2 regions of the uncultured Tateyamaria sp. genome follow, and region 2 is predicted to be linked to the other one. Evidence: riboswitches for the same ligand, from Rfam matches in the RefSeq annotation. Region 2 holds a riboswitch; the other holds the start of a gene.
The links. Region 2 has a riboswitch for cobalamin ahead of Q0844_RS07945 (DUF1636 domain-containing protein). Riboswitches for the same ligand answer to the same signal wherever they lie in the genome.
Positions count from the first base shown of each region.

Region 1: it holds a riboswitch for cobalamin, as region 2 does, so the genes downstream of both, Q0844_RS06520 (DUF1636 domain-containing protein) here and Q0844_RS07945 (DUF1636 domain-containing protein) in region 2, are expected to answer to the same signal.

Region 1 covers NZ_CANNDN010000001.1:1,257,178-1,280,061, forward strand. The annotation lists gene Q0844_RS06445 (YcjX family protein) at 1-166, opposite strand, end outside; gene truA (tRNA pseudouridine(38-40) synthase TruA) at 337-1,104, shown strand; gene Q0844_RS06455 (hypothetical protein) at 1,101-1,595, opposite strand; gene Q0844_RS06460 (hypothetical protein) at 1,598-3,235, opposite strand; gene Q0844_RS06465 (hypothetical protein) at 4,362-4,592, shown strand; gene Q0844_RS06470 (acyl-CoA dehydrogenase family protein) at 4,605-5,840, opposite strand; gene Q0844_RS06475 (3-keto-5-aminohexanoate cleavage protein) at 5,927-6,757, opposite strand; gene Q0844_RS06480 (circularly permuted type 2 ATP-grasp protein) at 6,990-8,417, shown strand; gene Q0844_RS06485 (alpha-E domain-containing protein) at 8,422-9,363, shown strand; gene Q0844_RS06490 (transglutaminase family protein) at 9,367-10,167, shown strand; gene Q0844_RS06495 (proteasome-type protease) at 10,207-10,941, shown strand; gene Q0844_RS06500 (5-carboxymethyl-2-hydroxymuconate isomerase) at 11,035-11,427, opposite strand; gene Q0844_RS06505 (cobyric acid synthase) at 11,450-12,883, opposite strand; gene Q0844_RS06510 (hypothetical protein) at 12,892-13,398, opposite strand; gene cobO (cob(I)yrinic acid a,c-diamide adenosyltransferase) at 13,432-14,043, opposite strand; cobalamin riboswitch at 14,131-14,340, shown strand; gene Q0844_RS06520 (DUF1636 domain-containing protein) at 14,424-14,798, shown strand; gene cobW (cobalamin biosynthesis protein CobW) at 14,800-15,855, shown strand; gene cobN (cobaltochelatase subunit CobN) at 15,871-19,140, shown strand; gene Q0844_RS06535 (cobalamin biosynthesis protein CobG) at 19,137-20,231, shown strand; gene Q0844_RS06540 (precorrin-8X methylmutase) at 20,233-20,862, shown strand; gene cobI (precorrin-2 C(20)-methyltransferase) at 20,859-21,593, shown strand; gene cobJ (precorrin-3B C(17)-methyltransferase) at 21,590-22,342, shown strand; gene Q0844_RS06555 (cobalt-precorrin-6A reductase) at 22,315-22,884, opposite strand, start outside.
Region 2 covers NZ_CANNDN010000001.1:1,561,022-1,569,157, reverse strand. The annotation lists gene Q0844_RS07970 (thiol-disulfide oxidoreductase DCC family protein) at 1-122, opposite strand, end outside; gene Q0844_RS07965 (hypothetical protein) at 174-521, opposite strand; gene rimO (30S ribosomal protein S12 methylthiotransferase RimO) at 676-2,073, opposite strand; gene Q0844_RS07955 (AsmA family protein) at 2,177-4,129, shown strand; gene Q0844_RS07950 (hypothetical protein) at 4,376-4,738, opposite strand; cobalamin riboswitch at 5,230-5,445, shown strand; gene Q0844_RS07945 (DUF1636 domain-containing protein) at 5,567-5,962, shown strand; gene Q0844_RS07940 (ABC transporter ATP-binding protein) at 5,959-6,756, shown strand; gene Q0844_RS07935 (ABC transporter substrate-binding protein) at 6,759-7,694, shown strand; gene Q0844_RS07930 (iron ABC transporter permease) at 7,759-8,136, shown strand, end outside.

The DNA of each region.
Region 1 (22,884 bases), 300 kb from region 2:
GATCCAGCAAGTTCGCCACAAGCGAGGTGATGAACACCGTCTTGCCCGACCGTGCCAGCCCGGTCACCCCCAGCCGGATGGTCGTATCCCCAAACAGGTCCGCCCCGGTGTCGTAAATGCCCTGGGCCACATCCAGCACCCCATCGGCAAGTGTCGTCAGAACCACGCCCGGCCCCCTTTGATCTTTGCAGGGTATGTAGGCTCTTGCGCAGGCGCGTACCAGTTCGGTGTTGCGCGGGGTGAGGGTGCGGGAGCCTCCGGCGGGCATTTTTTTGGAACAATGAAGGTGCGGGCGTGGCGTTGCCGTCGGTGCCGTTTGGCGATAGGGGGGCGCGCATGCCGCGTTACGCTTTGAAAGTCGAATATCACGGGGGGCCGTTTGCCGGATGGCAGCGGCAGGCGGATCAGCCGTCAGTGCAAGGTTCCATCGAGGCCGCGCTGGCAAGGCTGGAGCCGCGCGACCACACCATTGCCGCGGCAGGGCGCACCGATGCGGGCGTGCACGGGTTGGCGCAGGTCGCCCATTGCGACATGGACAGGGACTGGGACCCGTTCCGCCTGTCCGAGGCGTTGAACCACCATCTGAAGCCGCATCCCGTCGCCATCGTGGACTGCGCGCGCGTCGCTCAGGACTGGCACGCCCGGTTTTCGGCCCGCGAACGACGGTATCTGTTCCGCATCCTGATGCGCCGTGCGCCTGCCACGCACCTGCGCGGACTTGTGTGGCGGGTGAATACCGCGCTGGATGTGGCGGCGATGCAGGCGGGCGCGGATCATCTGGTTGGTCGGCACGACTTTACCACCTTTCGGTCGTCGATCTGTCAGGCCGACAGCCCGGTGAAGACGCTGGACCGCCTGGACGTCCGCCGCGTCGATGGCGTGCACGGGCCGGAGGTGCATTTTGACGTGCGTGCCCGGTCCTTCCTGCACAACCAGGTCCGCAGCTTTGTTGGCACGCTGGAACGTGTAGGCGCTGGCGCCTGGGCACCCGGGGACGTCAAAACGGCGCTGGAGGCGCGTGAGCGCGCGGCATGCGGCCCGGTCTGTCCACCGGATGGGCTGTACCTGGCTGGCGTCGGCTATCCCGAGGATCCGTTCGCCTAGTCCAGTTCCATCAACCCTGCCCCTGCCCCGCCTCTGCGCGAGGCGTCGCTGTCAGGTACATAGGTTTTGGCCGCCAGATCGTTCATTTGCTGCAAAAGAGACGGGTCAACCTGCAGCCGTTCCGGGCGACCCTGCGCGCTGGGATCGGTCAGCGACAAGCGCACACTGATCCGCGTACCCGCAACATCGAGGTCGGACTTGCACGGCAGGCCCGACAACCAGCTGACCAGCATGGCGCGGGTGCCCGCATCCTCTTCGGTTGCATCGACCCGCGCGGCCGACACCGACGCCGCCTCGACAATGGTTTCGACGCGGCGGGCCAGATCCACGATCCGCCGCGGTTCGGCCAGGGCCAGGCCGATGGCCCCCTGCGGCCCGCCATCCGCCACGTGCCGCGCCAGCATCGCGCCAAAGGCCAGCGCCTGGGCGGGCGGCACCCCGGCGCCGCTGGCGGCCTTCACCCCCAGCGCCTGCACTTCGGTCCATGACATGTTCATTGCTCCATCACCGGAAGCCACCAATCATCCATTTCGGGACGCAGTTCATGCCCGAGCGGTGCACCCTGCGCCAGCGTGATGCGGGTCCACAGGTCAGACTTGGGATCGAACTTTGTCGCTCCAAAGAAGCTGAGCTTGCAGCGCAGCATATCAATGGGACGACAGGTCGCAGCAATGAGGTTGTCGCGGATTTCCGCATAGGGATAGCGCGCCAGCAGCGCAACGCGCTGAATCGCATAGGCGTGTTCGGGATGGCGGGCGGTGAAGTCAGACACCGGTTCCGGGACATCCGGCAGGTCGGCCCACAGCGCCGCAACCCTGCGCGCGATGTCAAGCGGGGCTTCAAGGTCGGCCCCCGGTTCGGCAAAGCGGTCGCCCAGCCTCGGTTCAAGCTTGGCCGCGCTTACATACCAGAACCGGCGGCATTGGTGCGCGTCGTCATAGTCGCAATCCGTGGCCCAGCGCCATTGGTCCCGAACGGCACGGGCCAACGCCGCCGTGTCCGCAAACGGGGCCACAAGCGGGCCAAACGGATCGCCCATGTCAGCGGCAAGGTCGTCCACATCCTCGGGACACACTTCGATTATCAGGGAAGTCAGAAGTTCCTGCAACGTGGCGCTTTTGGTCTGTGCCGCCTGCCACAGCGCGCCAAATGTGGGGGCCGCTTCGATCTGTGGGACAAATGCCGTCCAATCGGCCTCGAGCGTGCGCAGGATCGTGTCGTGGTCTTTTGCGGGCACGTGCCAATCGGCCAGATGGGCTCTGGCCCGGTGGGCCAGCGTTACCATGCGCGCCTTTTCCACTGCCTTGATCACCGGGCGGTCCAGCACGCGCGCAAGGGCAGTTTCGCGGGCCACCATCCAGTTGTGCAACAGCACCGGATGGGTCACCAGAAACGGCGCCATGCCAAGGCCGGTGGCATTGCCGATGCCGATGTGCCTTGCAAGGGCCGGGTCCAGCGCCCCGCCGCCGACATGCTGCACAAGGTCCAGCGTAAAGTGGCGGATCAGGTAAACCGTCAGCATCTCGGCCGCAAAGGGGCCGTCAAGCCCCGGCCGGTCTGCAATCAGGTGACGGTCGGCGATGCCGAACTTGCCGTTTCCGTAGACGGCGGTCGTGCGCATCAGATACCCGATGTCGCGGATCATCTGCGGGTCGGGCTGCGCGCCCGCCCGCAGTGCGGCGACGGTGGCATCCCACATGCGCACGGATTTGTTGGCCCGGCTCAGAACCAGATCACGTGGTTCGAACCGCCCTGCCTCTTGCTTGGGGGCCTGCCCGGCGATGCGGGCAATGTCGGCGGGTGTGGCCGTACCGTCAAACAGGACAAAGGCCGCATCCCACGCCGTGGCGATCACCCGGTCACTGCGCTGGTCCGGCGGCAGGTTGGTCGAGATGGCAACCAGCGAATAGGTGTGCCCGCCAAGATCGATGGCATAGGCCGCCTGTCCATAGCCCTGATCGCAGATGTCCCAATGGATGCGCCGCACCTGCGCCCGTTCGGCACAAAGCCTGCGCACCAGAACCCGCAGAAAGCTGAGCCGCGTGGGCATCATCTGGCCCATTTGCGCAAGGCGCAGAACCGTATCGGGCCGGCGCAGTCCCAGCGTCGTATGTTCATGCCTATCAAGCACTGTGTGTCCCCGTGCACGGTCCCTGTGCGTGTTCGGAACCTATAGCTGCACGGCACAGGCGCCAAGAAAAAACCCGCGATCGGGTCAATCGCGGGTCCAGTGAGATGCGGCAGCATCTTCATGTATCGATGAGTCCATCGGTCATGCCTCTTATTGGTTTCGCTGGGCGAGGGCATGTGGATTGAGGGCCCAAATCCTCCGACTGCGCCTTAGGTGGTGGAGTCGGGGGCGGTGGTGTAGGCGGACCGCTATCCGCAGATGCGAATTGCACCGCTTTCAGAACTGCCAGCAAGATCGCTACGACTAGTCCACCTTTTATGTTGTCCCACAAAGCCTCATGTCGCGCCGGGCGAACGTTGGCATAGACAGCCTCGACCACGTCCGGGTCGGCGGCGTCCAGCAGTGGGTCAGGTTTCTGTGTTTGTTTGTTCTCCATTCAGTTTCTCCTTTTGGATGATTTGACAGCATATCGGCATGTCCGACTGCGCCACCCTCGCAAGGCTTGGGTGTGCGGGAGTGGGCCATTTCGTATCCGAGCCGGTCGCCTGTCTGCTCTCAGGGCGTGGGCCAAAGCGGTTTTGGGCGCACTGGTCGATGAAGGCGCTGAGCGTGTCCCAGGGTCGGCGCAAGGCCAACGTGAGGACCGCCAGGTCTTCGTAGATGGTGCGTCCGGTCGTTGCCGCGGTCCCGATCAAGTCAGGTGCGTAGGCGGCGATCACAGCTGGCCCTGTGTTCGGACAGATGCCGAAGCGTGTTGCAAAGAGTATCCGTTTCATTTTCGCGTCTCCTTAAGTTTGCGAATGTTTCAAAAATCATGCTGCACGTGCAACATAATGCCGATAGTACTTCGTATTGAGCGAAATGCGCAACGCCAATGATAGACAAGTGGCGACATTTGTAACACGTTAGCGATAACGTTGCGTTGCGACATGATTTGGCGTGAAAATGTCGCTTTTGACGCAAAATTGCGCCTTGACCGCGCCTTTTCGCCGTGCGACACCAAAGTTGCGCCTTATGCGACGCTGAGTCCAGATTCAAAGAATCGATAAGGCCAGCGGTGACATTGGGCATCGGTCAGACCCGGCACAGAATCAGGCTGACCCAAGGGACACGAGAGGGCGATGCCATGGAACCGGAAGAGATCAAGGATCGCGTGACGATCCGTGTGAACGCCCAGATGGGCAAAGTTTTTCGAGAGATTATGGAGCTTACGCCGTCAAAATCGCCGACCGAAGTCGTGCGACGTGCGCTCGTCAACTATCACACCCTAGTCATGCAACAGGCCAAGGGAAGCGAGCTGCAGATCGTGACCGAGGACCCGGACGGCACGCGTCACAAGAAACCGATCTTTCTGTAATCGCAGCGGCCCTCAGATGGGCTGCTGCGTGTACTTCTTCAACTCGGCGCGGGCGACCTGACGGCGGTGCACCGCGTCGGGACCATCAGCCAGCCGCAGCGTGCGCTGGTGGGTCCACGCGTGGGCCAGCGGTGTGTCCTGGCTGATGCCCTGCCCGCCATGCATCTGCACCGCCTCATCGATGACTTTCAATGACACGCGCGGGGCCACGACCTTGATCTGGCTGATCCAGGGGGCGGCGGCACGCGGGTCGCCCTGGTCCATCATCCATGCGGCTTTCAGGCACAAAAGCCGCGCCATCTCGATCTCCATCCGGCATTCGGCGATAATGTCATAGTTGGCGCCAAGCTGGGCCAGTGGCTTGCCAAACGCTTCCTTTGACAGCGACCGTTTGCACATCAGCTCAAGCGCGGCTTCGGCCTGCCCGATGGCGCGCATGCAGTGGTGGATGCGGCCGGGCCCAAGGCGGCCCTGCGCGATCTCGAAGCCCCGCCCTTCGCCCAGCAGGATGTTTTCGGCGGGCACGCGGACATCCGTGAACCGGATGTGCATGTGGCCGTGCGGCGCATCGTCGTGGCCATAGACCAGCATGGGGCGCAGCACCTCGATCCCGTCTGTCCCCGCGGGGACAACGATCATGGATTGGCGCTTGTGCTTGGGCTGGTCGTCGCCTGCCGTCTTCACCATGACGATATAGACCTTGCAGCGCGGATCGCCTGCGCCGCTGGCCCAGTACTTCTCGCCATTCAGGACATAATCGTCACCATCGCGCACGCAGGACATGGAGATGTTGGTGGCATCGGACGAGGCCACGTCGGGCTCCGTCATCAGGTAGGCGGAGCGGATCTTGCCCTCGAGCAGCGGGGCCAACCAGTCGGATTTCATCTGGTCGGTGCCGTAGCGTTCGAACACTTCCATATTGCCGGTATCGGGGGCGGAACAGTTGAACACCTCTGCCCCCAGCGGCGTCTTGCCCATCTCTTCGGCGAAATGCGCGTATTCCACGGTCGTCAGGCCAAAGCCCTTGTCGCTGTCCGTCAGCCAGAAGTTCCACAACCCCGCCGCCTTGGCCTTGGCCTTGAGCCCTTCCAGGATCTCGGTCTGGCGGTCGGTGTACTGCCACCGATCGCCCTTGGCGACTTCGGCCGAGTATTCGTCCTCAAGCGGCATGATCTCGTCCCGGATCATGGCGGCCACGCGGTCCAGCAGATCGCGATTTTCGGGGCGTAGCGTAAATGACATGTCCATGGGTGATCTCCTCCTGCTTTGCGGGCAAGGTGGCGGATCAGCGGGGCGGTGTCTACCACAGCGTGCGGTGACGCCGGGGCAAAGGGTCAGGCCGCGCGCAGGCCCAGGATTTCGCGGGCCTGGGCGGCTGTGGCGACGGGGCGGTCATGCTTTGCGCAAATCCCGGCCAACCGTTCGACAAGGGCCGCGTTGGAAGGTGCGAGGGTTTGCCTGTCCCAGCGAATGTTGTCTTCAAGTCCCGTGCGGGCGTGGCCGCCGGCGGCGACCGCCCATTCGTTCAAAACGATCTGGTTGGCGCCGATGCCTGCGGCACACCACGGCGCATCGGGGAACAGGCGCTGCACGGTTTGCACATAGAAATCAAAGACATGCCGATCTGCAGGCATCGCGTTCTTCACGCCCATGACAAACTGCACATAGGGCGTGTCCTTGATCTGCCCCCTGGCGTGCATCTGCGCTGCATGCAGGATGTGGCTCAGGTCAAAGGCCTCGATCTCGGGCTTTACATCGTGCGCGATCATTTCCGACGCCAGCCAGTCGACCAGGTCCGGCGGATTTTCATAGACGCGGGTGGGGAAGTTGTTCGAACCGACTGACAGCGACGCCATGTCAGGGCGCAGGGGCAACATGCCGCCGCGCATCTTGCCAGCCCCAGACCGGCCCCCCGTCGACAGTTGCACGATCATGCCCGGGCAATGCGCCTCGATCCCCTCTTTCAACAAGGCGAACTTGTCGGGATCGGACGTGGGCGATCCGTCATCATTGCGAACATGGGCGTGGCAAATGCTGGCGCCGGCCTCGAACGCCGCGTGCGTGCTTTCGATCTGTTCCGGCACCGTGATCGGCACGGCCGGATTGTCCGACTTTTGCGGGACAGAACCGGTGATGGCCACACAGATGATGCAAGGGGCGGACATGCGAGACCTCGTGCGCAGTTTTGGGTGCCCTATCGTTCCTGAAAGAGGCCACCAGGTCCAGTGCGTGCGCGCACCGATCTTGTGTGATCACGCAGCGCCGGCACCGGGTCACGCCCCCTGCAGACGGCTACGCACTGGCCTCAAGTGCATGATTTTTGGGCAGTAAATCAGGAACTTTCCGACCTGCGAGGTGTTTGGTTGCGGCAAGGGGCAGAATGTGCAGGCTAATAGGATGTCGAAGAAACCCGCCTATTTTGACGAGATGTTCGGCCATGGCACCGACCCGCGTGCCCCCTATGCCGACTACTGCGACTGGTTCCAGCACGAAGACACGGGCCGTCTGCTTGCCAAGTCCGAGGAAGCCGAAGCGCTGTTTCGCCTGATCGGCGTCACCTTCAACGTCTACGGCGATCCGGACGCCACCGAACGGCTGATCCCCTTCGATCTGGTGCCCCGCATCATTGCGGCCCGCGAATGGGCCAAGGTCGCCAAGGGGATCGAACAGCGGGTGCGCGCGCTGAACGCGTTCCTGCATGACATCTACCACCGTCAGGAAATCGTGCGCGCAGGTCGCCTGCCCGCCGAGATGATCGCCCGCAACGATGCGTTCCTGCCCGAGATGATTGGGGTCGCGCCACCGGGCGACATCTATACCCATATCGTCGGCACCGACCTGGTGCGCACGGGTGACGATGAATTCTTTGTGCTTGAGGACAACGCGCGGACGCCATCGGGCGTAAGCTACATGCTCGAGAACCGCGAAACCATGCTGCACATGTTCCCCGAACTCTTCAGCAAGATCAAAGTGCAATCGGTCAGCCAATATCCCAGGTCCCTGCGCAAATCGCTGTCCGCCTGCGCGCCAAACGCCTGCAACGGGCGGCCCACACTGGCCGTGCTGACGCCGGGCATCCACAATTCGGCCTACTACGAACACGCCTTTCTGGCCGATCAGATGAGCGCGGAACTGGTCGAAGGCCACGACCTGCGCGTCGTGAACGGCCGCGTGGCGATGCGGACGACGCGGGGCTACAAGCCCATCGATGTGCTGTACCGCCGGGTCGACGATGAATACCTGGACCCGCTCAATTTCAATGCCGACAGCATGCTGGGCGTGCCGGGGATCATGGATGTGTACCGTGCAGGCGGGATCACCATCGCCAATGCGCCCGGCACCGGCATCGCCGACGACAAGGCAATCTACAGCTACATGCCCGATATCGTCGAATTCTACACGGGCGAGAAGGCGATCCTGAAAAACGTGCCGACGCATCGATGTTCGGAACCGGACGCGCTGAAATACGTGCTGGATAACCTTGCCGATCTGGTGGTCAAGGAAGTGCACGGATCCGGTGGCTACGGCATGCTGGTCGGACCTGCGGCCTCGAAAAAAGAGATCGAGGCATTCCGAGTCAAGCTGGAAGCGGCCCCCGGCAACTATATCGCGCAGCCCACGCTCGCCCTGTCGACCGTTCCGATCCTGACGGATGCGGGGCTGGCCCCGCGCCATGTGGACCTGCGCCCTTTCGTGCTGGTGTCGCCCGACCGGATCGACATCACACCGGGCGGTCTGACCCGCGTGGCCCTGACCGACGGGTCGCTGGTGGTGAATTCGTCCCAGGGCGGCGGCACCAAAGACACCTGGGTCCTGGAGGAGTAGCGCGATGCTGGGCAAAACCGCCGGCGGCCTCTTTTGGATGTTCCGCTATCTTGAACGGGCCGAGAACACGGCCCGGATGATTGATGCGGGCCTGCGCATTTCACTGACGCGGTCCAGTGCGGCGGAAAGCGAATGGACCTCGATCCTGTCATCCACGGGCCTCAGCGCCTCTTACGCGGCGACCCATGGTGCGCCGGATGGCCCCAAGGTGATCGATTTCCTGCTGCGCGATCCCAACAACGCAGGCTCCATCATGGCCGGGATCGAAGCTGCACGGATGAACGCGCGTGTCGTGCGCACCGCGCTCACCCGCGAAGTGTGGGAGGCCGTGAACGAATGCTACATGGTGCTCAAGCGGCTGTTGTCGCATCCCGTTCAGGACCGCGACCTGCCCCGCGTTCTGCAAGTGATCCGGCAGCGCAGTGCCATTGTGCGCGGCGCGCTGCATGGCACCATGGTGCGCAACGACATCTACAATTTCGCCCGGATCGGGACGTTTTACGAACGCGCGGACAACACGGCGCGGATACTGGACCAGAAATACTATATCCTTCTGCCCTCGGTCCGGCTGGTCGGCAGCCCGTCGGACAATGTGCAATGGGAAACCATCCTGCGCGCCACGTCGACCACGCGCGCCTACCAGACCCTGCACGAGGGTGACATCGACCCAAAGGAAATTGCCGAGTTCCTGATCCTCGATGGCCGTCTGCCCCGCAGCCTGGCCTTTTGCTATGGCAAGATCGGGGACAACCTGGGCTATCTGGAGCAGGAATACGGCACGCGCCATACCTGTCAGGCCCTGGCGGATGCGCTCTGTGCCAGGTTCCGGTCGCATGACATGAACGCCATTTTCGACTACGGTCTGCATGAGTTCATCACCGATTTCCTGCGCGACAGTGCATCGCTGGGCCGTCAGATCGAAATTGACTACCGGTTCATCGAGTAAGCCATGCGCCTGAAAATCCATCACAAGACCCACTATACCTACGACGCGCCTGTGCCCTACGGTTTGCAGCAGGTGCGCCTGCGCCCCAAATCGCGGCCCGGCCAGTTGATCGAAGACTGGACCATCGAGGTGACGGGCGGACAGGTCGAGGTGTCGTTCGAGGACGAACATGCCAACGCCGTTGACCTGGTCAGCTTTGCACCCGGGCAGTCCGACATTGAAATCACCTGTTCGGGGACGGTCGATGTGGAAGACACGTCCGGCGTCGTCGGCCCGCAAGGCGGGTTTGTGCCCCTGTGGCTGTTTCGGCGCAGCACCGCGCTGACCGGGGCGGGCGCGCGCGTTCGGGCGCTGGCCGAGGCGGCACCGAAGGATGGCAGCGACCTGGACCGGCTGCATGCGCTGTCGGCCCATGTGCTGGAGCTGGTCCCCTATTCCACGGACCAGGCCGCATCCGACCTGACGGCCGAAGATGTGATGGAGGCCGGTCACGGCGTCTGTCAGGACCACGCGCATGTGTTTATCACCGCCGCGCGCGCATTGGGATATCCGGCACGCTATGTTTCTGGATATCTGATGATGGATGACCGCGTGGATCAGGATGCCAGCCATGCCTGGGCCGAGGCGCATGTGGAGGGTCTGGGCTGGGTCGGTTTTGACATCTCGAACGGGATTTCGCCCGACGCCCGCTATGTGAGGGTGGCCACGGGTCTGGATTATCGCGGCGCGGCCCCGATCTCGGGTTTACGGTATGGTAACGCAGGGGAAGCTATGTCCGTGACCTTGCAGGTGCAGCAGCAATAGCGCAGATTTACCCCGAGTCGGGGTTGGGACACACAAGATATGACATATTGCGTAGGGATGCGGCTGGATGCCGGGCTGATCTTCATGTCCGACACCCGGACCAATGCCGGCGTCGACAACATCTCGACCGTGAAGAAGATGCACACCTGGGAGGTCCCGGGAGAGCGCGTGATCGTCATCATGACGGCCGGCAATCTGGCAACAACGCAATCGGTCATCTCGCTTCTGGATGAGCGCACCAAGGCCCCAGAAGAGCGCAAGCCCTCGATCCTCGAGGCGCCGTCCATGTTCCAGGTCGCACGCGAAGTGGGCCGGACCCTGAAAGAGGTGATCGCGGCAAATGCAACGAGCGGCATGGAGGCCGATGGCGCCTTTGGCGCAACGATGATCATCGGCGGCCAGATCAACGGATCGGAGCCGCGCCTGTTCCTGGTCTATCCAGAGGGAAATTTCATTGAGGCCTCGGATGACACACCGTTCTTCCAGATCGGCGAAGCGAAATACGGAAAGCCCATCATCGTGCGCGCCCAGGACCCTGCCATGCGGTTCGAGGATGCGGTCAAGTTGCTGATGGTCAGCTTTGATTCCACCATCAAGTCGAACCTGTCGGTGGGCCTGCCGCTGGATTACGTGACCTATGCCGCCGACAGCCTTGCCATCACCCGGGCCGAACGGATCGAGGCGGATGATCCCTATTTCCGCACGGTTTCGAACGGATGGGGCGAGGCGCTGAAGGTCGCCTTTGATCAGTTGCCCGAGTTTACCTTCGACTGATCCCAAGGACGCGCATGCGCGCGACACCATGTTTCAGGGGGCTCTGCCCCCGGCCTTGCGGCCTCCCCCGTCGTATTTTTGGTCGGAAGAAACCTAGTGCATGTCGGGGGGCAGGTGGTCGCGGATCGAACTGATCTTGCGGCTGTGGTCGGCGTCGATCTCGCGCAGGTCCAGCGACAGCATGAAGGGATGCGTGGCCATGTGGTCCGCCGTGAACGCCCTGGCCGCGTCGAACACCGCGTCCGTCGCCTGCGTCTTTTGCGCGTCACTGCGCCCGGCGGCCAGACGGATCGTGATGTCGATGAAGCTGTGCTTCGGATCGCCGTCCGCCACCACGAAATGGTTGGCCGCATGCGCGCGCACCCGGATCCCTGCGGGTGGAAAGACACCGGTCGCCGCCGCCGCGTCCTTGAGCGCGACACAGAGCCCGTGCATGTCCATCACGGTCTCCAGATTGGCGGAATAGTCGAGGATGATATGCGGCATGGCGCAACCTTGGGTCCCTGCCCTAGCGGGCGCAAGCCAAAAGCGCGTCCACGTCCAGATGCGCCTCGAGGTGATCGGCCAGCGCATCCAGTGTCGCGCCGACCGTTGTGGCATAAGACGCATTGCCGCCACTGACCCCGAACCCGGCCAGCCAGGCCCGCCGGAACCCGTCATCGCGGAACATCCCATGCAGGTAACTGCCTGCAACGCGCCCATCCGCACGGATCGCCCCCTCGTCAGCGCCCGCAACCCGTGCAAAGGGCCGCGCGCGGTCCGGCCCGTCACTGAGCCCGATGTGGATTTCATACCCCTGAAACCCTTGCCCGCTGGGCATGTGCACAGCGTCAACCGTAGTCAGCCGCTTGTCATCGGACATGGTCGTGCGCACGTCCAGAAGGCCCAGACCCGAGGTCGCCCCCGCTGGTCCTTCGATCCCGCCCGGATCATCGACCACGGTGCCAAGCATCTGGTACCCCCCGCAAATGCCCAGCACATGGCCACCCCGCCGCACATGCGCGCGCACGTCCTCGTCCCAGCCCTGATCCTTGACAAACGCCAAGTCACCCCGCGTGGATTTGCTGCCGGGAATGATGACCACATCCGTATCTGCCGGCAGCGGTTGACCTGCGTGCAGCATGGTGAGCCGCACGCCCGGTTCCTGCGCCAGCGGGTCCAGATCATCGAAATTGGCGATGCGCGACAGCTTGAGACAGACGATATGCAGCCCATCGGCGCGTGACGGCGTGGCAATGTCCAGTGCATCCTCTGCGGGCAGTTTCCACGCGTCGTTGAACCAGGGCACCACGCCAAATCCGCGCCAGCCCGTATGCTGTTCGATCATGGCATAGCCATCATCGAAGAGGCGCGGATCGCCGCGAAACCGGTTGATCAGGAACCCTTCGATCAGGGCCGCGTCGCGGGGGTCAATCACGGCCTGCGTGCCGACCACTTGGGCAATCACACCGCCCCGGTCAATGTCACCGGCCAGGATCACGGGGCAATCCGCCGCCCGTGCAAAGCCCATGTTCGCAATGTCACCGGGGCGCAGGTTCACCTCGGCCGGGCTGCCCGCCCCTTCGACCAGTACCAGATCACTGCGTGATTTCAGCCGGTGGAAGCTGTCCAGAACGGCATCCAGCAACGCTGGTTTCAGCTTGGCGTATTCACGCGCCTTCACGGTCGTGAGCCGCTTGCCCTGCACCACGACCTGAGAGCCGACATCCGTTTCGGGTTTAAGCAACACCGGGTTCATGTCCGTATGCGGGTCCAGCCCACAGGCCATCGCCTGCAAGGCCTGGGCGCGTCCAATCTCGCCCCCGTCCGCAGTGACAGCGGCGTTGTTGGACATGTTCTGCGGCTTGAATGGGGCGACGGACAGCCCACGCTTGACCGCCGCGCGGCACAGGCCTGCGACCAGCATGGATTTGCCCACGTTGGAGCCTGTGCCTTGGATCATGAGGGCGGTCAAAGCAGCGCCTCGCGATACGAGTTTATAGCTGGCTCGATAACAACTCGATTTTCGTCTAGCCACTCAATCACACGGTCACGCGCCAACCGATCGCGGTTACCAAAGGTCAACTCAAGGTCATGATAGGTCGGTGAAATACCATCAGCCAAATCGCCGAGGCCGCAAGCAAGAAGGTACAAGATCCCGTCGTCAAATTCGAAGTCAGAGAAAAAGTGTAGCGCATTCAAAAGCGCAGTGTCTGACTGCCAAGCCGCCGCAAGGTGGGAAAATGCGACAAGTCGATTGGACCTTCGTTCATCACCATACCATACCAGATTCAGGTGCTTGAACGTCATTTTCAAATCATCATACACCTCACTCGACGACAGACTGGAGGCCTCGTTGGCGATACGCGCAGAAAGAGAGACTGCGATATCACGCTCAATCAGCTGCCAGCCCCAAGCACTTGCGACGCTCAGATCAGGAGTCCCTCTGCCCAACTGCCCGGCCAGATTGGCCGTCATACAAATTAGGTCTGGCTGATTTTCAAGAAGCAACTAAAACTCAACCCCCTTCTGCGCCTTCACGCCCAGATCCTTGAACGGGTGCTTCACCAGCGTCATTTCTGTCACCAGATCCGCCGCCTCGATCAACTCGGCCTTAGCATTCCGCCCCGTCAGCACCACATGCGTCATTTGCGGTTTCTTCGTCAGAAGAAACTCAACCACCTCGTCGATGTCCAGATAGTCATAGCGCAGCGCGATGTTGATCTCGTCCAGCAACACAAACTGCACCTCCGGGTCCAGAATCTGTTCCTTTGCAATCCGCCAGCCGTTTTCGGCCGCCGCAATATCGCGCTCGCGGTCCTGCGTTTCCCATGTAAACCCCTCACCAGACACAAAAAACCGGCACTCATCCGCAAAGCGGTCGCGCAGGAACGTCTTTTCGCCAGTATCCCAGTTGCCCTTGATGAACTGCACCACCGCACAGGGCATCCCATGCGCGATGCACCGCATGATCATCCCGAACCCGGACGATGATTTGCCCTTGCCCGGCCCGGTATGCACCATGATCAGACCTTTTTCCTCGGTCTTCGTCTCCATCATCTTGTCGCGGGCCGCCTTGATCTTTTTCATCTTGGCGTTGTGGCGTTCGGTGATGTCGTCCATGACGTCCTCCTTGGGTCTGGTCCGTTTGGTGCCATGGAAATGCACAAGGTGCCAGCGCCGATCACGCTTGACTCTGTTTCGAGGCCCGCGCACTACGGTTCTGCTGGTGCCCGGGGCTCGTCTCGGGTGAAAAGGGAATGCTACGGGCCCGCAAGGCCCAAACGCAGCCGCCCCCGCGACCGTGACCGGAGAGGTCCCCCCACGCCACTGGCATCCGTGCCGGGAAGGCAGGGTGGCCGCAGAGCATCCGCTCGAAATCCGCAAGCCGGGAGACCTGCCAGCAAGAGAAGACGAAACCGGACGGGGTGTGCCGGGTGTCGGGACCAGACGCCGAAGGGCTGCCCGTCATCTGCCATGCCGTCCCCCGATTGGGAAATGACATGGCTGATTTGCCCCCCGTAGAGCTTCTGGTCTGCGTGAAATGCCGCCGCGAGCTGGACGTGCCCGACGGCGGCACGCGCCCGGGCGAGGCGCTGCATGCCGAACTGGCGAACCGCACCATGCCCGAGGGCGTGACGCTTCGGGCCGTCGAATGCCTGTCGAACTGCTCGTCCGGCTGCTCCGTCGCCGTGCGTGGTGGGGCCGGGCGCTGGACCTATGTCTACGGCAACCTGATGGAAGACCGCGACGCCGACATGGTGATCGAGGGCATCGGCAAATACGCCGCCACATCCGATGGCCTCGTGCCCTGGCGCGAACGCCCCGAACATTTCCGCAAGAACTGCATCGCCCGCATCCCTCCACAGGAGTTCTGAGATGGCCAACCTGAGCAAAGTCCCCGTCACCGTCATCACCGGCTTCCTCGGCTCCGGCAAGACGACCCTTGTCCGCCACCTGATGCAGAACCCGCAGGGCAAGCGCCTTGCCGTGGTGGTCAACGAGTTTGGCGATGTGGGTGTGGACGGCGATATCCTCAAATCCTGCGCCATCCCCGATTGCCCTGCCGAAAACATCATGGAACTGGCCAATGGCTGCATCTGCTGCACCGTGGCCGATGACTTCATCCCGACGATCGAGGCGCTGATGGCGCTCGACCCGCAGCCCGAACACATCCTGATCGAAACCTCCGGTCTTGCCCTGCCGAAACCGCTGCTCAAGGCTTTCGACTGGCCCGATATCCGCAGCCGCATCACCGTGGACGGCGTGATCGCGCTGGCCGATGCCGAGGCCGTCGCCGCGGGCCGCTTTGCCCCGGATGTCGCCGCCGTGGATGCCCAGCGCGAAGCCGACGACAGCCTCGACCACGAAACACCCCTGTCCGAAGTGTTCGAGGACCAGATCAGCTGCGCCGACATCATCCTTCTGACCAAACCCGATCTTGCCGGCCCCGACGGTATCGCCAAGGCCAAAGCGATCATCGCAACTGAGGCCCCCCGCCCCCTGCCCATCGTGGAAGTGGCCGAAGGCGCCGTGGACCCCCGCGTGATCCTGGGGCTTGAGGCTGCGGCCGAAGACGACATGGACGCAAGGCCCTCCCACCACGACGGCCATGACGACCACGAACATGACGATTTCGAGAGTGTCATCATCGACCTCCCCGAAGTGGCCGATCCCGCCGACCTCGTCGCCCGCATCGAAGCCATGGCCAAGGCGCAGAACATCCTGCGCGTCAAAGGCTACGCCGCCGTCACCGGCAAGCCCATGCGCCTGCTGGTGCAGGCCGTTGGCGCGCGGGTCCGCCACCAATACGACCGCCCTTGGGCCGCCAACGAGGCGCGGCAGGGCCGTTTGGTCGTGATTGCCGAACATGACGACGTGAATGCAGCAGCCATTCGCGCAGCCCTCGTGCACGTCACAGAAGCTGCCGAATAACCAGACAGGACGCCCATGCACGTCGTCTTCCGCGAAAGCCACGGGCTCGAAGAGACCGAGACACCCACCGATCTGGGGCAGACGCCCGCGGATCTGGTGGTGCTGTCCTTCTCCGACAGCGACCTTGGGGCCTTTGCGGCGGCGTATCACAGGGCGGTGGGCAAATTGCCCACCATACGGCTTGCCAACCTCGTGGGCCTGAAACACCCGCTGTCGGTCGACACCTATATCGAACAGACGCTGGACGGGGCCAAGGGCATCCTGATCCGCCTCATCGGCGGCGTCCCCTACTGGGCCTACGGCCTCCAGCAGGTCGAAGCCCTTTGCCGCCAAAAGGGCATCGCTCTCGCCGTCCTGCCCGCCGATGGCAGGCCAGACCCTCGGCTCGACGCCATCTCGACATTGCCCGTCTCCACCCTCCGCCGCCTTGCACATCTCTGCGACACCGGCGGGGCTGTCGCGGCGCAAGCGGCGCTGGCCCAAATGGCGCTCGCCTCCGGCCTCTACGCCGGGCCCGTCAAAGGCTCCAAGGCCCTGCCGACAGTCGGCGCATGGACGCCCGAAGACGGCGTCGCCTGCCCGCTGATCATCGCCGCAGATGACAAACCGCTGATCCTTGTCACCTTCTACCGCGCCTACCTCGCCGCCGCTGACCTGTCCCCGATTGAGGCCATGTTCGACGCCCTGCGCGCACGCGGCTTCCGGGTCCTCGGCCTGTTCGCACCGTCGCTCAAGGCCCCCGAACCCGCCGCATGGATGGCCCGCCAGATCGCGCAGCTAAAGCCTGCGGCAATCGTCAATGCCACCGCCTTTTCCGGCATCGGAAGCACCGGCACCTCCCCGCTGGACGCGGGCAACGTGCCCGTCTTCCAGATCGCGCTGGCCACCTCCACCCGCGACGCATGGGCCGAAGCGGAACGCGGCCTGTCGCCTACCGACCTTGCCATGCACGTGGTGCTGCCCGAAGTGGACGGGCGCCTGTTTGCCGGAGTGGCCTCGTTCAAGGAACCCCAGCCGCGCGACAAAGCCCTGCAATTCGCCCGCTACGCGCACAAAGCCGACACGCAGCGCATCGACATGGTCGCGGACCGGGTCAAGGCGTGGACCAACCTTGCCGCCACACCCGCACAGGACCGCTCCCTCGCCCTGATCCTCAGCACCTATCCGGGCAAGGACTGGAACATGGCCCACGCCGTGGGCCTCGATGCGCTTGCCTCGTCCGACGCGATCCTCGCGGACCTGCAAGAGGCGGGCCACGACACTGACCTGACGCCCGTCACAGGTGCATTGGAAACCGAAACCATCCCGTGGCCGCTTGCCGACTACAAAACGGCACTCGCCACCCTGCCGCAGTCTCTTCAAGACGACTTGCAAACAGCCTGGGGCGATCCAGAGCAGGACACTGACACAGGCCATTTCCACTTCCCCGCCACGCGCCGGGGCAACATCCTCGTCGCCCTGCAACCCGAACGCGGCGCGCCCAAAACGCGCGACGACGACTACCACGACCTGTCGCGCACCCCGCGCCACGCCTATGTCGCCTTCTATCTCTGGCTCCAGACCCAGACGCAGGCCCTGATCCATATCGGCGCGCATGGCACGCTTGAATGGCTGCCCGGCAAGTCCGTTGCGCTGTCTCGCGAATGCTGGCCCGAGGCCCTCACCGGCACATTGCCCGTCATCTACCCCTTCATCGTCAACGACCCGGGCGAGGCCGCGCAGGCCAAACGCCGCATCGGGGCCGTGACCCTCGGCCACCTGCCCCCGCCCATGAAGGACAGCGCCACGCCCGACCGTTTTGTTCGGTTGGAGTCGCTGCTTGACGAGTTTTCGAACGCCGACGGCCTCGATCCGAAACGCCGCGACCGGCTGCAAGACAGCATCCGCGCCGAAGCGCAGGCCATCGGCGTCGAAAACGACCTTGGCCTCGACCGCGCCACCTGTTCCGCCGAAGCGATCACCCGCATCGACCGCTTTGTCTGCGATATCAAGGAAAGCCAGTTCGGCGACGGGCTGCACATCTGGGGCCGTGGTGCGCCTGAAGGCACACCCTACGGCGATGGCATTTCAGCCGGCGGGGAACGCATTGCCCTGATCGACGCGCTAAACGGCAAACGCATTCCGGGCGGCCCGTCCGGCTCCCCCTATCGCGGACGGCGCGACGTGCTGCCCACAGGCCGCAACCTCTACACCACCGATCCGCGTTCTGTGCCAACCCGCGCCGCCCATGCCCAGGGCGTGAAACTGGCCGAAGAACTCGTGCGCCGCCACCTGCAAGAGGAAGGCGATTGGCCGCGTGGCCTGATCGTGGACCTGTGGGGCTCTGCCACCATGCGCACCGCGGGCGAGGAGTTCGCAATGGCGCTGCACCTTCTGGGTGTGAAACCCGTCTGGGACACAGGCTCCGAACGCGTCTCCGGCATCGAGGTCCTGCCGATCACCGACCTCGACCGCCCGCGCATCGACGTGACCTTGCGGGTCTCGGGCCTCTTCCGCGACGTGTTCCCGACGCTGTCCGCCCTCTTTTCCCAAGCCGTCCGCGCGCTGGCTGCGCGCGACGAAGCGCCCGACTGGAACCCCTATGCAGGGCAGACACCGGCGGCCCGCGTCTACGGCCCCGCGCCGGGCAGCTTCGGCCTTGGCATGGGGGCGGACATCGAAACCTACACCGACGAAAGCCGCGCTGCCGCCGGTCAGGCATGGATCGCCGCATCCGCCTACGCCCTCGACGGCACAATGACGACAAAAGACGAGGCAGGTATCCGCGCCCGCGTCGCCGCCGCCGACAGCTTCGTCCACCTGCAAGACCTGCCCGAAACCGACGTCCTGCTCGCCTCTGACTACGCCGCGCACGAGGCCGGTTTCGCCGCCGCCCAAGCCGTCACCGGCGGCAAGGCGGCGCTCTATCACCTCGACACGACCCAACCCGACCGCCCCCGCGCCCGCACCCTGCCCGAAGAGGTCGCCCGCGTCGTCCAGGCCCGCGCGACCCAGCCCGATTGGCTGCGCGGCATGATGCGCCACGGCTTTCGCGGCGGGGCCGAGATTGCCGCCACGCTCGACCACATGGCCGCCTTCGCCCATCTTGCCGGTGTCGTCGGCCCGCACCTCTTCGACGCCTACCATGACGCCACCTTGGGCGACCCGGAGGTCAGCGCCTTCCTGCAAGACGCCAACCCCAGCGCATACCAGGCCATGCAGGACCAGTTCGCCGCGCTGGATGCCGCAGGCCTCTGGCACACGCGCCGCAATTCCATCCGCGCCAGCCTGGAAGCCGCCCAATGACCGTCAAGGGCTGGTGCCCCGGCGCATGGCGCCCCATGATGTCCGGTGACGGGCTGATCGTACGCATACGCCCCCGTCTTGCGCGGCTCACCGCGGGCCAGACCCTCGGCCTCTGCGCCCTCAGCCGGTCCCACGGCAACGGCATCATCGACCTCACCAGCCGCGCCAACCTGCAACTGCGCGGGGTGTCCGAGGACAGGCACGAAGACCTGCTCCAAGCGCTCTTTGACCTCGACCTGATCGACGCCACCGCAGACGGCGAAGCCCGCCGCAACATCGTGACAACACCCCTCTGGGCCAAAAGCGACCTCACCACGCGCCTGCACGCCGCCATCCTTCAGGCGCTGCCGGACATGCCCAGGCTGCCCGCCAAGATGGGCATCGCCATCGACACCGGAATTGGCCCGGTCCTCTCCGACACCCCCGCCGACTTCCGCTTCGAACGCAGTAAAAACGGCCTCATCCTCCGGGCCGACGGCGCGCCCATGGGCAAGCCCGTCACCGAAGCGGACGCACCGGCCGCCCTGACCGACCTCACCAACTGGTTCGTCGCCACAGGCGGCCCAACCGCGGGGCGCATGGCCAAACATCTGGAAACCAACGAGCTGCCCGCGACATGGCGGGACACACCACCAGCAGCGCCGGGCGACCGCCTCCAACCCGGCGACAACACCTACGGCGCGGCCTTCGGCAGCATCGACGCCAGCGCCCTCGCCGCTCTGATCAGGGACAGCCAAGCCTCTGCCCTCCGCGTCACCCCATGGCGGCTGTTCCTGCTCGAAAACGCGCAACCCTGCGCCCCGCACGGGTTCATCACCGACCCAACCGACCCGCTCCTGCACATCCACGCCTGCCCCGGTGCACCCGCCTGCGCCTCGGCCACGGTCGATACCCGGCAGCTCGCCCGTCAACTTGCAAAACCCGGCCTCCACGTCTCGGGCTGCGCCAAGGGCTGCGCACACCCGCGCCCCGCGCCCACAACCCTCGTCGGCAACAACGGCGCGTATGACCTTGTGGAAAACGGCCATCCATGGGATGCCCCCCGCCAGCGCGGGCTCAAGCCCGACGACCTCCTGACACCAGCGAGCTAAAATGCCCTACGAATACGAAACCGATGGCGCGGCCATCTACCTGCAATCCTTCGCCACGATCCGGGCCGAAGCGGACCTGAAACACTTCGATGCGGACGAGGAACAGGTCGCCGTACGGATGATCCACGCGGCAGGCATGGTGGGCCTTGAACAGCACTGCCGCTTTTCCCCCGGTTTCGTCCCCGCCGCTCGCACCGCTCTCGAATCCGGCGCGCCCATCCTCTGCGACGCCCGCATGGTCAGCGAGGGCATAACGCGCTCCCGCCTGCCCGCGCATAACGAGGTGATCTGCACCCTCCATAACGACGGCGTCCGCGAACTGGCGGCAGAGATGCAAAACACCCGCTCCGCCGCCGCCCTCGAGCTTTGGCGGCCCCACCTCGCAGGGGCCATCGTCGCCATCGGCAACGCCCCCACCGCGCTCTTTCACCTGCTGAACATGCTCGAAGACCCCGATTGCCCCCGCCCCGCCGCCATCATCGGCTGCCCCGTGGGCTTCGTCGGCGCGGTCGAATCCAAGGACGCGCTCTGGGCCGCGCAACCCGTCCCCTGCTGCATCGTGCAGGGGCGTCTGGGCGGCAGCGCGATCACCGTCGCCGCCGTCAACGCCATCGCGAGCCGCAAGGAATGACCAAAACCGCCGGGACAGTGCACGGCGTCGGCCTCGGCCCCGGCGCGCAGGACCTGCTCAGTGTCCGCGCCGACCGGCTGGTGCGCAACGCGCGCCATGTGGCCTTCTTCCGCAAGGCAGGCCGCCCGGGTCAGGCCCGCACCATCGTCAACGGGATGCTGGCGGACCATGCCGTTGAATTTCCCATGGAATACCCGGTCACGACCGAAATCCCGCTCAGCGATCCGCGCTATAACGAGATTCTGAGCACGTTCTACGCCGAATGCACGGACCACCTGCACGCCCTTGCCAAACAGGGCGAAGACGTCGTGGTGCTCTGCGAAGGCGATCCGTTCTTCTACGGCTCGTTCATGCACCTCTATACCCGCCTCAAACCCCATGTCCCGGTCGAGGTTGTGCCCGCCATCACCGGCATGTCCGGCGCCTGGACGGCCACAGGCGCCCCGATCACCTGGGGCGACGACATCCTGACCGTGCTGATGGGCACGCTGGACGAAGACACGCTAGTGCGCGGCATGGAAGCCGCCGACGCGCTGGTGGTGATGAAGATCGGGCGCAACATCGACAAGGTGCGCCGCGCCCTGCGCCGGGCGGGCAAGTTCGAGGACGCCTACCTGATCGAATATGCCGCCATGCCGAAACAGACCGTGCAAAAGCTGTGCGAGGCGATGGGCAAGATCACGCCCTACTTCTCGATCATCGTGGTGCATGGACAGGGCCGCCGCCCATGACCGGCTGGGTGCGCATCGCGGGCCTTGGCCCCGGCGACGACGCCCTGATCACGCCCGAAGTGTCGGATGTGCTGGCGCAGGCGACGGATATCGTCGGCTACATCCCGTATGTCGAACGCATCGCAGACCGCCCCGGCCTGACGCTGCACGCCTCCGACAACCGGGTCGAGATTGACCGCTCCCGCCATGCGTTGGAGATGGCCTCGGACGGCAAAAAAGTCGTCGTCGTCTCCTCCGGCGATCCCGGAGTTTTCGCCATGGCCGCCGCCGTGTTCGAGGCTGTGGAAAATGGCCCAGACCACTGGCGCAACCTCGACATCACCGTCCTGCCCGGCATCACTGCCATGCTGGCCGCCTCTGCCCGCTGCGGCGCACCGCTGGGCCATGACTTCTGCGCCATCAATCTGTCGGACAACCTCAAACCCTGGGCCCTGATCGAAAAGCGCCTGCGCCTCGCGGCTGAGGCCGACTTTGCCATGGCCTTCTACAACCCGCGCAGTAAATCCCGGCCAGAAGGATTTGTGCGCACGCTTGAGGTATTGAAAGACGCCTGCGGCGATGACCGTCCCGTCATCTTCGCCCGCAACGTCACGCGCCCCGACGAAGAAATCCGCATCGTCCCCCTGCCCGACACAACCCCCGACATGGCCGATATGCGCACCATGGTCATCGTCGGCTCGTCCCGCACACGGATCATAACACGCTGCGGGTCCCCGCTGGTTTACACACCAAGGTCCACGCCGGAATGACGCAGCCAGTCCATCACTTGGGCGACGCTGTGCGCCTCATGCCGCTGCGGCACCGACGGTCTGTCGATCATCACAACCGGCAGGCCAAGGGCACGCGCGGCGGCGATCTTGGCATAGGCCCCGCTGCCGCCCGCGTTCTTGGACACAACCAGATCAATCCGGTGTTCCTGCATCAGCGCCCGGTCGTCGCTTTCCGTAAACGGACCACGCGACACCAGCACGTGATGATTGGGAAAGGGCGGCACGTCCTTGGGCGGATCGACCAGGCGCAACAGATAGAAATGCTGCGGGTTCGGTGCGAATTCCGCCAGATGCATGCGCCCAACGGCCAGCATGACACGCTTGGCGGGTTGGTTGAGTGCCGCAACGGCTCCCGCAATATCCGGCACATGGGTCCAGTTGTCTCCGCTTTGCGCAGCCCACGGCGCGCGGGTCAGCGCGATCAGCGGCACATGGGCCGCAGCGCAGGCGGCGACGGCGTTTGTGCTCATCTGCGCGGCAAAGGGATGTGTGGCGTCAATCACATGGGTGATCCGCTCTGC
Region 2 (8,136 bases):
CGGTTCAGGTCCTCGAACCGAATGGGCAGGGCCTGATCACCGCTATACCTGGCATAGTGGCTGATCTCGAAATTGCAGACCGGACAGTCGGCATTGTACAGAACGCGGGTGTCATCACTCATATGTCGAAGATATGCGCGCAACGTCCCCCGACCACAGTCAAAGCGTCGCAGTCACCGCGGTTTGTTGCCATCGATCCACCGTGCCATCAGGGACTTGTCCTTGAAACACTCAGGCGGCACCTCGCGCCGTTTCAGCCGTGCAATACGCTCGGCAAACTGCACCTGTTTTGCACTGGGATAGGCCGAAAACCGGCCCTCGGCTGCCTTCGGCTTGGCCCGATCAATCCACGCCGACAACCCCGCCCTGTCGCCAAACAACGCCGTGGGCACGGCGCGCCCGGTTCTTGCCGCCAACGTGCGGGCATAGGCGATCTGCTTGTCGGTTGCAGGTGCCACATCCAGTGGCAGGGCGGTCTGCACCGGCTCGAACAGGCCGGGAAGGGTGGGATGGATCGACATGGGCGTTCTCCTCGCTTGCGCTTGGGGTTGAGAACAAATATAGAACATTTAGCCCAAATTGCAACCATCCTGCACGACCACGCGCGACATGCGGTGGCCAAGCCACGGAAATATCTGAAAAACGTGCCAATCCCAAGGCGGATGCTGGTCCGCCCTAAACCCGCGTGCCCCACAGGTCATAGTCACCCGCCTCGTCCACCTCGACAGTGACGATATCGCCGGGGGTCAGGTGCTCGAACCCCTCGTCAATGAACAGGTTGCCGTCGATCTCGGGCGCGTCGGCCTTGGTGCGGCAGGTCGCGGCCTCGGCGTCGACCTCGTCCACGATCACATCCATGCGCATGCCCACCTTGGCCGCCAGCTTGGCCTGGGAAATCGACTGCGCCTTTTCCATGAAGCGATCCCACCGCTCCTGCTTGACCTCGGGCGCCACATGATCGGGCAACGCGTTCGACCGCGCGCCATCGACGTTTTCGTATTGAAAACAGCCGACGCGATCCAGTTGCGCCTCGTCCATCCAGTCCAGAAGGGTCTGGAATTCCGCCTCCGTCTCGCCGGGGTAGCCCACGATGAAAGTGGACCGCAACGTGATCTCGGGACAGATGTCGCGCCACTCCGCGATCCGGTCCAGCGTCCGTTCCGCAGCCGCAGGCCGCGCCATGCGGCGCAACGTGTCGGTGTGGGCATGTTGGAAGGGAATGTCGAGATAGGGCAAGACCAACCCCTCCGCCATCAACGGAATAAGCTCGCGCACATGTGGATAAGGATAGACATAGTGCAGCCTTGTCCAAGCGCCCAAGGACCCCAGATCACGCGCAAGGTCGGTGATATGCGCCCGGTGCCCCCGATCCTCGGCATGTTTGATGTCCACACCGTAGGCCGAGGTGTCCTGAGAGATCACCAGCAGCTCTTTCACGCCCGCCTCGACCAGCTTTTCCGCCTCGCGCACCACCGCATGGGCCGGGCGCGATTGCAGCCGCCCGCGCATGTCGGGGATGATGCAGAACTTGCACTTGTGGTTACAGCCCTCTGAAATCTTGAGGTAACTGAAATGGCGCGGCGTCAGGCTGACGCTGCGGGCGGGCAGCAGATCGACAAAGGGGTCGGGGTCCGGCGGCACGGCGGCGTGCACGGCATCCAGCACCTGTTCGTATTGATGCGGCCCCGTCACGGCCAGCACCTTGGGGTGTGCGCCGGTGATGTATTCGGGTTCGGCCCCCAGACAGCCCGTCACGATGACCTTGCCGTTCTCGTCCAGCGCCTCGCCAATGGCCTCAAGGCTTTCCGCCTTGGCACTGTCCAGAAACCCGCATGTGTTCACGATCACCGCATCCGCGCCCGCATAGTCGGGCGAGATGCCGTACCCTTCGGCCCGCAGCCGGGTCAGGATGCGTTCGCTGTCCACCAGCGCCTTGGGGCACCCCAGACTGACCATCCCGATGGTCGGCTGGCCGGGGCGGCCGGTGCCGTCCGGTTGGGCGCGGGGCGCATTCTGCTCAAGCCGCGCCTTGGGCGCGAGATCGGGGCGAAAGTCAGGCGGGTTCTGGCTCATGTCGTGCCTCATATGTGAACTCTGCACCCGCGAAAAGGGTTGGGGTGCAGGCACACGCTGCGTTAGGCTGATTTCAACACGTCATCAGAACGGGAGCAGTGTCATGAAATGGGTTTTGCGTCTGGTCGGGTTTGCCCTGATCCTCGTGCTGGTGGCCGGGGTGTCGGTCTTCTTTTTGCCGGCCGACCGTATCGGGGCCATTGCCGCCGATCAGATTCGCAAGGCAACGGGCCGCGACGTGACCATCACGGGCGTGTCCATGACCCTGTGGCCGGTGCTGGGCGTGCGCGCGGACGGGCTTGAGGTCGGCAATGCCGACTGGTCCGAACAGGGCCCGATGCTGACGGCCGAAAACGCGGCCATCGGCGTTGATGTGATGGCCTATATCCAGAGCCGCGAAATCCGCATCACCAATGTCGAGGCGACGCGCCCCACCATCCGCCTCGAAAGCCGTGCGGACGGGCGGGCCAGCTGGGTGTTCACCGATGCGTCCGGGGCCGCGCAGATCGAAACGGAGACACCCGCGCCCGGCGCCGCCTCGACGCCGCAGGCGTTGTCGATCCAGAAGTTGCAGGTGACGGACGCCACCCTGATCTATGCCGCAGAAGGGTCAGATACGCTGTCCTACTCCGGCGTGGACCTGTCCCTCGACTGGCCCGAACGTCTGGGCCCCGCAACCATCGCCGCGACCCTTCGACCGGCGGGGACCGCGGTGCAGGTGGACGCGACCGTCGGTGCGTTTGCCGGATTTATCTCCGGGCAGGTCCAACCGGTTCAGGCGGTCATCGAGGCAGGAGGCGGGCGTGTCACACTGGACGGTCGCGCCAGCACCGCGGGCGACGTGGCCGGCCTGCTCGGCATGGATCTGCCAAGCACCGATGCCTTCCTGTCCGCTCTGGGCCTGCCCGCGCCGGGGTTGCCTGAGAAACTGGGACAAGCTGTTGAAATATCAAGTGAAATAACGCTGACCTCGGACCGCCGCCTGTCCCTGCGCGACCTGCGGGCCGACCTTGGCGGCAACACGCTGAACGGGGCGGCAGATATCAGTCTGAACGGCACTCCGACCGTGAACGCGCAACTGGTTGCGGGCGCGCTGGACCTGCGCGGCGCAATGGGAGGAGAGACCTCCGGCACTGGCGGCGGAGGCGGTGCTGCCCCCGCGGGGACAGGCTGGCCCAAGGACCCCATCGACGCGAGCGGGCTTGCGGCCTTCAACGGAGAGATCGCGCTGACCGCGTCCTCCATCGACCTTGGTCAGTTCAAGCTGGGCCAGACCCGCACCCTCTTGCGCAATGACAACCGCCGCATGGTGTTCGAACTGCGCGAGGTCGCGGCCTATGGCGGCACGCTGGTGGGCGAATTCGTGATCAACAACCGTTCGGGCCTGAGCGTGGGGGGCAACATGAACATGCGCGGGCTTTCGGTGCAGCCTTTCCTTGCGGATGCCGCCGACCTCGACATGCTGACGGGGCAGGCGAACCTGGACCTGAAATTTCTGGGCGTCGGTCAAAACGTGGATGCGATCATGCGGTCGCTGTCGGGCAACGGATCATTCAATGTTGCGGGCGGCACGATCGAGGGGATCGACCTGGATGGCTTGCTGAAATTCGGGCGCGGCAACGGCCGCACGACGGTGTTCGAAAACATGAGCGCGACCTACCGGATGGAGGGCGGGAACCTGTTTAACGACGACCTTCTGGTGGTGCTGCGCAGCTTCGAGGCGCGCGGCAATGGCCGGATCGGATTGGGGGCGCAGGACATCGACTACCTCTTTACCCCCACCGCGCTGAAAGGGGAGGACGGGCCGGACCTGGCAATCCCCGTGCGCATCCGCGGTCCCTGGGCGGACCCCAGCATCCTGCCCGATCTGGACGCCGCGATTGACCTGCGGCTGGACGAAAAGCTGGAGGCGGAGAAGGAGGCGCTGAAGGCCAAGGCCCGCGAAAAGGTCGCCGAGGAACTGGGCGTCGTGGATGAGGGGCAAAGCCTGGAGGATGCGGCGAAACAGAAGCTGGAAGACGAGGTCAAGAAGGGGCTGCGCAGCCTGTTTGACTGATCTGTCCCCGCGGGGACAGCGTGTTCGGTGGCTTAACACTGTTTTGGCAGTTTTGTGATTTGCGCGCCGTATCAGGGGCTTGGACCTGCGCGCGCTGCAGTTGCGAAATTTTAACCGGATTTCCGGCATGCTGGCTGCGACGGCAGGCGGTCGTCGCCAAGGGTGCTTTGGCCGGATCGCAAATGACTTGTTCGGGCGGTCTATGCCAGGCGATGATATCACACGCCTGTCCATGAGGATGGCGGGTCAGACCCGTGCGGCGCGGGCCATCACGTTGGCGCGCGCGGCACCAACGCCCCCGGCAGACACCGTGGACGCGCCAGCATCATCAACGGTGTCATAGTGCCTGTATCCTGAACGGCCCGTCCCGATCCTGGACGCATCAACCACATCCGGATCTGGTCTGCCGCCGATCTGCCGCGCGCGCGGCGGGTGACGCGTTGCCGACCGGACCGGACCGCACCCGGGCAGCGATGCGTGCGGCTTGAAAAACCGTGCGATCCGCTGGCCGTGTCGGCAGGCGGCCGTGGCGCGCGGTGGCGCGGGGCTGTCGGGAGCGCGGCATTTGTGCAGTTGGCGAATGTCGGGAGTGCCATCGGTACGTGGCACCTGCGCTGGTCCGCGCGCGTGCCTTGACGGTCAGGCCGCCCCGTGCCCGGCCCCTGGGGGGGACAGACCGGCACGGTGTCGGGACCAGCGGCATTGCGCATCGGACGACGGGTGGCACCGGTGGTTTCCACATTGCGTGGGGTCCAGACCGACGCAGCCCAAACGATTTCTGCGCGCGGATTGTTTGCAGACGGCGTACGTTGATCATGGAGTGTCGCATATCTGGCCCCGTCCGGTTCGGTCCTGCGACGCCCGTCGTTCGGACGCGGTGTTCAGATGCAAGGCGTCATGGCCGATCAATTGACGTCCGACGGTGCACACCAAGATGGCCCGTGCCGCACGCCCGCCAGGGCGCTGCCGGTCCCGGACGCGTGTGACCCGGCCCGATCCCATCGTCCCATGCGCCGGTGCGAGGGTGGTGCCCCATCCGCCTGCGTGCGAAAAACGATCCATGGCTATGCCGATTGTGCATTGACCCGTCCGCAACATTCCGGTTTGGTTTTCGCGATGGTTCTTGGAGGCCCATGGCCGAAGAGATGAAAAGGGAACACGGTGCGGTCCTGTCCGACAGGCGCCAAATCCGCGACTGCCCCCGCAACTGTGAGCGGTGAGCGACCCCGATATGGACCACTGGACATCTGTCCGGGAAGGTTCGGGAAAGCGTTGACCCGCAAGTCAGGAGACCTGCCATCCCCGACGCCTGGACCGCGTCGGCCCTTTAACTCGATACAGGCGGGGTGCCTGGTCAGGAGCATATGATGGCACAGCGGCACATACCGCACCGACATGGTTTCGTTTCCTTCTGCCCCCTGCGCGGCGGAGGCCCGAATGGACCATCACATCACGATCTGCACGTCTTGCCGGCACTTGGGCACCGCGTGTCGCCCGGGTTATGAGCTGATCGCGCGTCTGCGCGCGGCCATTACAACCGCAGGCGATGCGGTGACCGACAGTTTCGAGGTGTCTGGCGTGGCCTGCATGGCGGGATGTGATCGCCCGTGCACCGTGGCCTATCACGGCACCCGCAAGGCCACCTATCTGTTTGGCGACATTGATCCCGACACCGATATCGAGGACCTTTTGGCCTTTGCCAGACTGTATGCCGATCTGGAGGATGGGTGGTGTTCGTCCCTGGACCGGCCCGGCAAGCTGCGCGACACCACGTTGGCCCGGGTGCCTGCCGCCATGCTGGCCATTGAGACGGGCAAGGTGCGTGCGTCGTGACCACCGCCGCCCGCCTGTCTGTCAGTGACCTGTCATGGTCGCCGCGCCGTGGGGACGATCCGCTGCTGCATCGCACCAGCTTTGATCTGGCGCCGGGCCGTGTTCTGGGCATTGTCGGGCCGAACGGGGCCGGAAAGACCACGTTGCTGCGGCTGCTGTACCGGTTCCACAGGCCGGTGACCGGAACCGTGCATGTCGATGGCGACGACATCTGGAGCCTGACCGCCCGCGCGGCAGCCCAGCGCATGGCCGCCGTCCTGCAGGAACAGCCCAGCGACTTTGCCCTGACCGTGCACGAGATCGTGGCGCTGGGCCGCACCCCGCACCGGCAGGGATTTTCGGGTGGCGCAGGCAAGCGGGACGCCGACATCGTGCAGCATGCGCTGGAACAGCTGGACCTGCATTGGCTGGCGGACCGCCATCTGGGCACCCTGTCGGGGGGCGAACGCCAGCGCGTCATGGTGGCGCGCGCCCTTGCGCAAGAGCCCCGCCTGCTGATCCTGGACGAGCCGACTAACCATCTGGACATCCGCCATCAGCTGGAAGTCCTTGATCTGATCCGGTCACTGCCCTTGACCATTGTCACGTCCCTGCATGACCTCAACCTTGCGGCCGGTGTCTGTGACGACGTGCTTTTGCTGCAATCGGGGCGGGCCATCGGGTTTGGCCCGCCGCAGGACGTGCTGTCCGAAGCCGCCGTATCGGCCGTGTTTCGCGTGACCGCCCGGCGCGAGCGCCTGACCCCCAGCGACGCCGACCACCTGACCTTTCATCTTCAAACCAAGGGACCCTGATCATGAAGACCTTTATTGCCGCCGCCCTCGCCCTGAGCCTGACCGCGGGCCTGGCGGCTGCCGCGACCACAGTCCGGAGTTGCAACCGGTCCGTCACCTTTGATGCCCCGCCCGAGCGCGCGGTGTCCAATGACGTGAACCTGACCGAGATGATGCTGGTCCTGGGCCTGGCCGACCGCATGGTGGGCTATACCGGTATTTCCGGGTGGAAGACGCTGGATGAGGGCATGCGCGCCGGTGTGGCGCAGTTGCCCGAACTGTCGGCCAAGTATCCGTCGCGCGAGGTTCTTGTCGGTGCGGATGCCGATTTCTTCTTTGCCGGTTGGAATTACGGGATGAAGGTGGGGGGCGAGGTGACGCCGGAGACGCTGGCCCCGTTTGGCATTGATGTCTACGAGCTGACGGAGTCCTGCGCCCACATCATGGACACGGACAAGGCCAGCATGGAGGACATGTATGCCGACCTGATGAACCTTGGCCGCATCTTTGGCGTCGAGGCGCGTGCCGCCGCCCTGGTTGACGGCTACCGTGCGGACCTGGCGGCCTTTGTCGCGGCGCAGGAGACCGGCACGCCCCTGCGCGTGTTCGTATATGACAGCGGCGAGGACGCGCCCTTTACCGCCGGGCGCCATGCCATGCCCACCGCCCTGATCGAGGCTGCGGGTGGCGTGAACATCATGGAGGATTTCGACAAGAGCTGGGCCACCGTCACCTGGGAAGAGGTGGTGGAGCGCAATCCCGAGGTCATCGTCATCGTGAATTATGGCGATGTGACCGCCGCGCAAAAGCGCGCCTTCCTGATGACCAACCCCGCCTTTGCCGACATGGATGCCGTCAGGAACGACCGCTTTGTCACCCTGGAATATGTCGAGGCCACGCCCGGTCCCCGCAACATCCAGGCCATCAAGACGCTGGCCGAAGGGTTCCGGGCCCCGTGAGCGCATGAGCGAAATCAGGGTGTCCCAGGCCCGGACCGGACGTCCGGGGCGCACCGGCGTGCTGATGTGCGCCGGGTTGGCCGCGCTTTTGGTCTCGCTTTCGTTTGCCATTTCCGTGGGCGCGGTTCAGGTGCCGCTGTCGACGGTGTGGAGCGTGTTTCTGAACAAGCTGTCGCCCGGACTGATCCCGCAGACCTGGTCGCAGGGGCGCGAGGCCATCGTCTGGGATATCCGGTTTCCCCGCGCGTTGCTGGCGATGATGGTGGGGGCCGGGCTGGCGATGGTGGGTGCCAGCCTGCAGGCCGTCACCCGCAATCCGCTGGCCGATCCGCATTTGCTGGGGATTTCGTCGGGCGGCGCCTTTGGGGCGATCCTTGCCCTTTTGCACACCGGGCTGTTCCTGGGGTTGCTGACGGTGCCGCTGTTGGCCTTTCTGGGGGCG